2 regions of the Parageobacillus sp. KH3-4 genome follow, and region 2 is predicted to be linked to the other one. Evidence: a T-box and tRNA genes for the amino acid it is inferred to sense, from the RefSeq annotation. Region 2 holds a T-box; the other holds one or more tRNA genes.
What was found. The T-box of region 2 lies ahead of MWM02_RS04505 (valine--tRNA ligase). A T-box ahead of a tRNA ligase gene usually reads a tRNA of that ligase, here a tRNA-Val.

Region 1: it has a tRNA-Val gene. The T-box ahead of MWM02_RS04505 (valine--tRNA ligase) is inferred to sense a tRNA for this amino acid. The anticodon was not compared.

Annotation. Positions count from the first base shown of each region.
Region 1 is NZ_AP025627.1:90,237-94,649, forward strand. Features, by position in the region: rRNA gene MWM02_RS00455 (23S ribosomal RNA) at 1-1,835, shown strand, start outside; rRNA gene rrf (5S ribosomal RNA) at 1,970-2,086, shown strand; tRNA gene MWM02_RS00465 (tRNA-Val) at 2,097-2,172, shown strand; tRNA gene MWM02_RS00470 (tRNA-Lys) at 2,347-2,419, shown strand; tRNA gene MWM02_RS00475 (tRNA-Leu) at 2,430-2,511, shown strand; tRNA gene MWM02_RS00480 (tRNA-Gly) at 2,527-2,601, shown strand; tRNA gene MWM02_RS00485 (tRNA-Leu) at 2,608-2,693, shown strand; tRNA gene MWM02_RS00490 (tRNA-Arg) at 2,697-2,770, shown strand; tRNA gene MWM02_RS00495 (tRNA-Pro) at 2,777-2,850, shown strand; tRNA gene MWM02_RS00500 (tRNA-Ala) at 2,865-2,937, shown strand; rRNA gene MWM02_RS00505 (16S ribosomal RNA) at 3,125-4,413, shown strand, end outside.
Region 2 is NZ_AP025627.1:885,359-889,771, reverse strand. Features, by position in the region: gene MWM02_RS04505 (valine--tRNA ligase) at 1-1,861, opposite strand, end outside; T-box leader at 1,906-2,144, opposite strand; gene MWM02_RS04500 (hypothetical protein) at 2,302-2,490, shown strand; gene ysxE (spore coat protein YsxE) at 2,456-3,466, opposite strand; gene spoVID (stage VI sporulation protein D) at 3,539-4,413, opposite strand, start outside.

The sequences.
Region 1 (4,413 bases), 800 kb from region 2:
GATGTTGGCTTAGAAGCAGCCATCATTTAAAGAGTGCGTAATAGCTCACTGGTCGAGTGACTCTGCGCCGAAAATGTACCGGGGCTAAACGTACCACCGAAGCTGTGGGATGACCGATGGTCATCGGTAGGGGAGCGTTCTAAGTGCGCCGAAGCGAGACCGGAAGGACTCGTGGAGCGCTTAGAAGTGAGAATGCCGGTGTGAGTAGCGAAAACAGAGGTGAGAATCCTCTGCACCGAAAGCCTAAGGGTTCCTGAGGAAGGTTCGTCCGCTCAGGGTTAGTCGGGACCTAAGCCGAGGCCGAAAGGCGTAGGTGATGGGCAACAGGTCGAGATTCCTGTACCACCTCCTCACCGTTTGAGCGATGGGGGGACGCAGGAAGGTAGGGCGAGCAGGCTGCTGGAATAGCCTGTCCAAGCGGTTAGGCCGCCAGATAGGCAAATCCGTCTGGCAACAAGGCGGAGCCGTGATGGCGAAGGGACCTTTGGTCCCGAAGTCCCCGATCCTACACTGCCAAGAAAAGCCTCTAGCGAGGTGGGAGGTGCCCGTACCGCAAACCGACACAGGTAGGCGAGGAGAGAATCCTAAGGTGCGCGGGAGAACTCTCGTTAAGGAACTCGGCAAAATGACCCCGTAACTTCGGGAGAAGGGGTGCTCTCTTGGGTCTCAAGCCCGAGGGAGCCGCAGTGAAAAGGCCCAAGCGACTGTTTATCAAAAACACAGGTCTCTGCGAAGCCGAAAGGCGAAGTATAGGGGCTGACACCTGCCCGGTGCTGGAAGGTTAAGGGGAGCGCTTAAGCCGCAAGGCTGAAGGTGCGAACCGAAGCCCCAGTAAACGGCGGCCGTAACTATAACGGTCCTAAGGTAGCGAAATTCCTTGTCGGGTAAGTTCCGACCCGCACGAAAGGTGTAACGACTTGGGCACTGTCTCAACGAGAGACCCGGTGAAATCATACTACCTGTGAAGATGCAGGTTACCCGCGACAGGACGGAAAGACCCCGTGGAGCTTTACTGCAGCCTGATATGGAATTTTGGTATCGCTTGTACAGGATAGGTGGGAGCCTGGGAAGCCGGAGCGCCAGCTTCGGTGGAGGCGGCGGTGGGATACCACCCTGGCGGTATTGAAATTCTAACCCGCACCCCTTATCGGGGTGGGAGACAGTGTCAGGTGGGCAGTTTGACTGGGGCGGTCGCCTCCCAAAAGGTAACGGAGGCGCCCAAAGGTTCCCTCAGAATGGTTGGAAATCATTCGGAGAGTGCAAAGGCAGAAGGGAGCTTGACTGCGAGACGGACAGGTCGAGCAGGGACGAAAGTCGGGCTTAGTGATCCGGTGGTTCCGTATGGAAGGGCCATCGCTCAACGGATAAAAGCTACCCCGGGGATAACAGGCTGATCTCCCCCAAGAGTCCACATCGACGGGGAGGTTTGGCACCTCGATGTCGGCTCATCGCATCCTGGGGCTGTAGTCGGTCCCAAGGGTTGGGCTGTTCGCCCATTAAAGCGGTACGCGAGCTGGGTTCAGAACGTCGTGAGACAGTTCGGTCCCTATCCGTCGCGGGCGCAGGAAATTTGAGAGGAGCTGTCCTTAGTACGAGAGGACCGGGATGGACGCACCGCTGGTGTACCAGTTGTCCCGCCAGGGGCACCGCTGGGTAGCTATGTGCGGAAGGGATAAGCGCTGAAAGCATCTAAGCGTGAAGCCCCCCTCAAGATGAGATTTCCCATCGCGAAAAGCGAGTAAGATCCCTCGAAGATGACGAGGTCGATAGGTCCGAGGTGGAAGCGTGGCGACACGTGGAGCTGACGGATACTAATCGATCGAGGACTTAACCAAGCGGAACGGAAAAGCGAAGGAAGCCGCCCAGCGAAACGGCTTCTTCCAAACGGACGGTTATCTAGTTTTGAGGGAATGAAATTCCCCTTGACAATGTCATCGATTGAACTATAATAGAACTAGTTCGTTATTTGCCTAGTGACAATAGCGGAGAGGAAACACCCGTTCCCATTCCGAACACGGAAGTTAAGCTCTCCAGCGCCGATGGTAGTTGGGGCCAGCGCCCCTGCGAGAGTAGGTCGTCGCTAGGCAGTTTATAATGGAGGATTAGCTCAGCTGGGAGAGCACTTGCCTTACAAGCAAGGGGTCGGCGGTTCGATCCCGTCATCCTCCACCATTACTTGTCAAAGCAAAATCATTGTTTTTTATGACAGGCTATTCGCTCAGTAGAATAGCGCAACACATCTGTGAATTAATTGCAGTTGTCCTGAAGCATTTACTTCTTATGAGTAAGCTAGCAGAGGAATGGACAACAAAGAGTATAACATAACAGAATAGTTTTGTTTATTATGAGCCATTAGCTCAGTAGGTAGAGCATCTGACTTTTAATCAGAGGGTCGGAGGTTCGAATCCTCCATGGCTCACTTTTTAGCTGCGGGTGTGGCGGAATTGGCAGACGCACCAGAATCAGGATCTGGCGCCTTATGGCGTGGGGGTTCAAGTCCCTCCACCCGCACTTCATATTGAAGCTGCGGAAGTAGTTCAGTGGTAGAACACCACCTTGCCAAGGTGGGGGTCGCGGGTTCGAGTCCCGTCTTCCGCTCCAGTAACCGCCGGGGTGGCGGAATTGGCAGACGCACAGGACTTAAAATTCTGGGGTAGGTAACTACCGTGCCGGTTCGAGTCCGGCCCTCGGCATATGCGCTCGTAGCTCAATTGGATAGAGCATCTGACTACGGATCAGAAGGTTAGGGGTTCGAATCCTCTCGAGCGCGTCATTACGGGAAGTAGCTCAGCTTGGTAGAGCACATGGTTTGGGACCATGGGGTCGCAGGTTCGAATCCTGTCTTCCCGATTTAGAGAAAAGAGGGGGCCTTAGCTCAGCTGGGAGAGCGCCTGCTTTGCACGCAGGAGGTCATCGGTTCGATCCCGATAGGCTCCACTTATTTATTTAAAAATTTAATGTTCTTTGAAAACTGAACAAAACGAAGCGTCCACATAGAAAAGTGAAGGCGACTGAATAGCCCCGACAGGCGCTGGAGGACTCGCGAGGAGGCGGTTGCCGCCACAGCGAGACCGAAGCGTCCCGAGGGGCTAGGAGCCGAAGCTGAAGATAAGCCAATCCACTTTCTATGGAGAGTTTGATCCTGGCTCAGGACGAACGCTGGCGGCGTGCCTAATACATGCAAGTCGAGCGGACCGGGCGGAAGCTTGCTTCCGCTTGGTTAGCGGCGGACGGGTGAGTAACACGTGGGTAACCTGCCCGTAAGACCGGGATAACTCCGGGAAACCGGAGCTAATACCGGATAACACCGAAGACCGCATGGTCTTTGGTTGAAAGGCGGCTTCGGCTGCCACTTGCGGATGGGCCCGCGGCGCATTAGCTAGTTGGTGAGGTAACGGCTCACCAAGGCGACGATGCGTAGCCGGCCTGAGAGGGTGACCGGCCACACTGGGACTGAGACACGGCCCAGACTCCTACGGGAGGCAGCAGTAGGGAATCTTCCGCAATGGACGAAAGTCTGACGGAGCGACGCCGCGTGAGCGAAGAAGGTCTTCGGATCGTAAAGCTCTGTTGTTAGGGAAGAAGAAGTGCCGTTCGAACAGGGCGGCACGGTGACGGTACCTAACGAGAAAGCCCCGGCTAACTACGTGCCAGCAGCCGCGGTAATACGTAGGGGGCGAGCGTTGTCCGGAATTATTGGGCGTAAAGCGCGCGCAGGCGGTCCCTTAAGTCTGATGTGAAAGCCCACGGCTTAACCGTGGAGGGTCATTGGAAACTGGGGGACTTGAGTGCAGAAGAGGAGAGCGGAATTCCACGTGTAGCGGTGAAATGCGTAGAGATGTGGAGGAACACCAGTGGCGAAGGCGGCTCTCTGGTCTGTAACTGACGCTGAGGCGCGAAAGCGTGGGGAGCAAACAGGATTAGATACCCTGGTAGTCCACGCCGTAAACGATGAGTGCTAAGTGTTAGAGGGGTTACCCCTTTAGTGCTGTAGCTAACGCGTTAAGCACTCCGCCTGGGGAGTACGGCCGCAAGGCTGAAACTCAAAGGAATTGACGGGGGCCCGCACAAGCGGTGGAGCATGTGGTTTAATTCGAAGCAACGCGAAGAACCTTACCAGGTCTTGACATCCCCTGACAACCCTGGAGACAGGGCGTTCCTCCCTTCGGGAGGACAGGGTGACAGGTGGTGCATGGTTGTCGTCAGCTCGTGTCGTGAGATGTTGGGTTAAGTCCCGCAACGAGCGCAACCCTCGCCCCTAGTTGCCAGCATTCAGTTGGGCACTCTAGGGGGACTGCCGGTGACAAACCGGAGGAAGGTGGGGATGACGTCAAATCATCATGCCCCTTATGACCTGGGCTACACACGTGCTACAATGGGCGGTACAAAGGGCTGCGAACCCGCGAGGGGGAG
Region 2 (4,413 bases):
TTTCGATCGTTTCGTTCAAACGGGTTAAAATCCAATGATCAGCAACGGTTTTTTCACCGCTTAAGTCGAGCTGGTCGTATGTCATTCCGCCCATATTCATCAGTGCAAAGCGGGAAGCGTTCCAAATTTTATTGGCAAAATTCCAAGTTGCTTCCACTTTCTCGGTGCTAAAACGCAAATCTTGCCCCGGTGCGCTTCCTGTCGCCAAGAAGAAACGAAGCGAATCAGCGCCGTACTGGTCGATGACATCCATCGGGTCCACGCCGTTGCCGAGCGATTTGCTCATTTTTCTTCCTTGCGCGTCGCGGACAAGACCGTGGATTAATACATCTTTAAACGGTCTTTTCCCAGTAAATTCAAGACCTTGGAAAATCATGCGCGATACCCAGAAGAAAATGATGTCATATCCAGTGACAAGCACATCAGTTGGATAATAGCGTTTATAATCCGGCGCCTCTGTATCCGGCCAGCCCATCGTCGAAAACGGCCATAACGCCGAGCTAAACCATGTGTCTAATACATCTGGGTCTTGCTCCCAGTTTTCGATATCGGCCGGCGGTTCATGATCGACATAAATTTCACCTGTTTCTTTATGATACCAAGCCGGGATGCGATGCCCCCACCATAATTGGCGAGAAATGCACCAGTCGCGAATATTTTCGAGCCAATGCAAATATGTTTTTTCGAAGCGTTCCGGAACAAAATGCACTTTTCCTTCCGTTTTTTGCAGCTCCATCGCTGCTTCGGCAAGCGGCTTCATTTTTACAAACCATTGCGTCGACAAATACGGTTCCACCACTGCGCCGCTCCGTTCGCTATGGCCGACAGAATGCACATGTTCTTCGATTTTAAAGAGCACGCCTTGTTCTTGCAAATCTTTCACGATCTGCTTGCGGCATTCGAAACGGTCCAATCCTTGATATTGCATCGCGTTTTCATTCATCGTGCCGTCTTCGTTCATGACGAGGATGCGCGGCAAGTTGTGGCGGTTGCCGATTTCAAAATCGTTCGGGTCATGTGCCGGCGTAATTTTCACCGCGCCTGAACCGAATTCCATATCGACATATTCATCGGCGATAATCGGAATTTCGCGGCCGACAATCGGCAAAATCACCGTTTTGCCGATAAGATGTTTATATCGCTCATCATCTGGGTGAACGGCTACCGCCGTATCGCCTAGCATCGTTTCCGGGCGGGTCGTCGCCACTTCGATGTAGCCCGAGCCGTCGGCAAGCGGATAGCGCATATGATAAAGCGCGCCTTTCACTTCTTTATAAACTACTTCAATATCGGATAGCGCCGTTTTGGTGACCGGATCCCAGTTAATAATGTATTCACCGCGATAAATAAGCCCTTTTCGGTAAAGCGATACGAATACTTCGCGCACCGCTTTCGATAACCCTTCGTCTAACGTAAAGCGCTCGCGCGTATAATCAAGGCCAAGCCCTAATTTCGCCCATTGCTGACGGATGTGGCTCGCATATTCTTCCTTCCATTTCCACGTTTCTTCGAGGAACTTTTCCCGGCCTAAATCATAGCGAGAAAGTCCTTGCTTGCGCAGCTTTTCTTCTACTTTTGCCTGTGTGGCGATGCCGGCGTGGTCCATTCCCGGAAGCCACAGCACGTCATAGCCTTGCATCCGTTTCATGCGCGTAATAATATCTTGCAGCGTCGTATCCCACGCATGCCCTAAATGCAGCTTCCCTGTTACATTTGGCGGCGGGATGACGATTGTAAATGGCTTTTTATCGGGAGCGCCCGTCGCCTCAAAAAATTTTCCGTCAAGCCACCATTGATAGCGATTCGCTTCTACCGCTTTATGGTCGTACTTCGTTGACATCGTAATCTCGTTTTGCTCCATTTGTTTTCCCTCCTTCTTGCTAAATAAAAAACTCCCTTCATCCGAAAAAGGACGAAAGGAGACTCTTTCGCGGTACCACCTTTTTTCTTAAGCAAAGCAAGCTTGCTTAAGCGCTTCATTGCGATAACGGCATATCGCCGGCTTCCTCTACTAGGCACACGCCGTTCAAAGAAGCAGCTCGAGGGCGACCTTCCAACGATAACCGTCCTAGGAAATCTCGCAGCTAATGATTTCCCTCTCTGAAGGCGTTATTCGTTGTACTCTTCCCTGTCTTCGCTTTTTTACTATTTTTTCTGTTTATTATACTACCGAAAAACTCATTTCATCGTCAATCATCTTTGCCAAGTTTTTATTTCTTTATTCCATTCCTTTATTTTTGGTGACAAAAATGATATCCCATCATATTTTATAGTAACATCCAAAAAAGGGGAAATTGCTCCATGAAACGATTTAACTATTATTCATGGCCGCCATGGCTTCGGCAAATTCGCGCCATTTGCGCGCAAGTGATCATTCCGATTACGATTTTTCAAGCGGTCCGCACGATTTTTTTTCCGACGACATTTGACGTTATTTTGTTAGCGATTCTCATCCTTATCGCGGTGGCGTTTCATCTGGAGTGGCTTTAGCTTCTTCTTCCACTTTTCGCTGTATAAGGTGCATGATAGCATGTTCAATGTTTTTCATGGTAAAGTAACGACGCTGCAATTCGGAAACATATTCCCGTTCGCTTTTTTCATGTTGCCGTTTTGTCGCGTATTCATAAACGCAGTGGTACAAAAAATGTGGTTGCGCGAGATGGCTGAAAAAAAAGGACCGTTCTTCTTCCGACAAAGATAATGCTTTTTCGTATTCTTCAACTCCTTCCACCCATTCATCACCGATCGGCGGAAATGTGCGCATATGATGGCGAAGCGCCACGATGACATCGAAAAGCGGAAAGTTCCAACCGGCGCGTTCCCAACTAAAAAAATAACGGTGTCCGTTTTCCAGCACTATATAATGCGAAAGCCGCGCTTTCCCGTGAATCCAAGCGATTCTCCATTTTTTTGTCTCTTTGATTGTTTCATACCATTTCTCCATTTCCGTTTCCGCGAATGAGTACGCTTGCATTGTTTCATGAAAATATGTGCAGCATTGCAGTTGAAACGGGGACATATACCACGCATTTTCACACTTTTCCACATATGATTGCAAAAAGGAACGCTGCCTTCCCCACTCTCTTTTTTTATTCTCATAGTAATTTTTGATCTCTTCCTCATTAACGTCCAATTGTTTTAACGACTTTTGATGCAAATGTGCGAGATCGCGAAAAAAAGAACGGACATGTTTGCGTGCTTCTTGTTTCTCGGCGGACGAAACCCACGGCATTAAATAATAATACCGTCCATGCGTCGCAAATGGAAGACCTTGTCTTGTCAAATAAAGCGGAACCGATTGTTGCCCGCAAAAAATATACGATTGCTGAATGGCCGCTATTTCTTGGGCGTTCGTTATTTCTTTTAAAGCAAATGTGCCAACATTGGTATATACTTTTTTTACTTTTCCATAGTGATCCACGCGGAACGGTTTAAGCCCGTATTGCCGCAAAACGGGCACGTACATCTCCATGCGTTCTCTATTCAACAAAACTCCCCCCCCTTCATAAAAAGAAGTGAGGAATCATGCTTTCCCTCACTACGAAGAGCGGCTTCCCGCCAGTGCCGGTATATATAACAATTGCCCTTCATGGATTTCTTCCACGTTTTCCAATTGGTTGACGCGCAATAGCTGTTGGACGGTGACATCGTACCGTTCGGCGATCTTGTCCAACGAATCTCCTTGCTGAACGATACAAATTTTTACTTTTGTAAATTCCTCTTCTTGATTCTTCGCAAATAGTTTCGTTAAGTACAATGTATTTTCACTCTTTACTTTTGGTTTTTCGTTTTCATCTATTTCTTCTTCCATTTCATCATCATCGTTTTCTTTCATGGACCCAATCGATACCTTTGCATCTTGTTGCGGGACAACGTTTTCTTCTTCTACTCCTAACGCTTCATTTTCTTCTACATTCTCTTCTACATTCTCTTCTACGTTTTCTTTTACATTTTCTTCGAGCTGTGCGACTGTTTTTTCTTCCGGTTTTTCCGGCTGTGCGGCTGTTTCTTCTTTTTGTTTCTGTTTTTCTAGCCGCTCGACAGTTTCTTCCGGCTGTTCATCGTTATTTAGCGGCACGACTTTTTCTTCTTCCTGCTTTGTTTCTTCGCGATGGAAAACCGCTGCTTCTTGTGCTTGTTCTTCATTTTGTTCCTGCAGTGCGTGGTCAGAAACAAAAGATTCCTCTTCTTCCAATTGGTGTTTTCTTTGTTCTTCTTCATACACTTCTTTGCGCGCAACCACTTCAAACGGTTCAAACAACGGTTCTTCTTCCTCTACTAGCGAAGGTTCATAAGGTTCATCAAGCGGCGCTTCGCTAATCCCGCTGATGGAAATATCTGCTGTCACCAACAACCTTCCATTTTCGTCCAAGTCATAATCGAATGATTCTACCATCACATACACATCTTCTA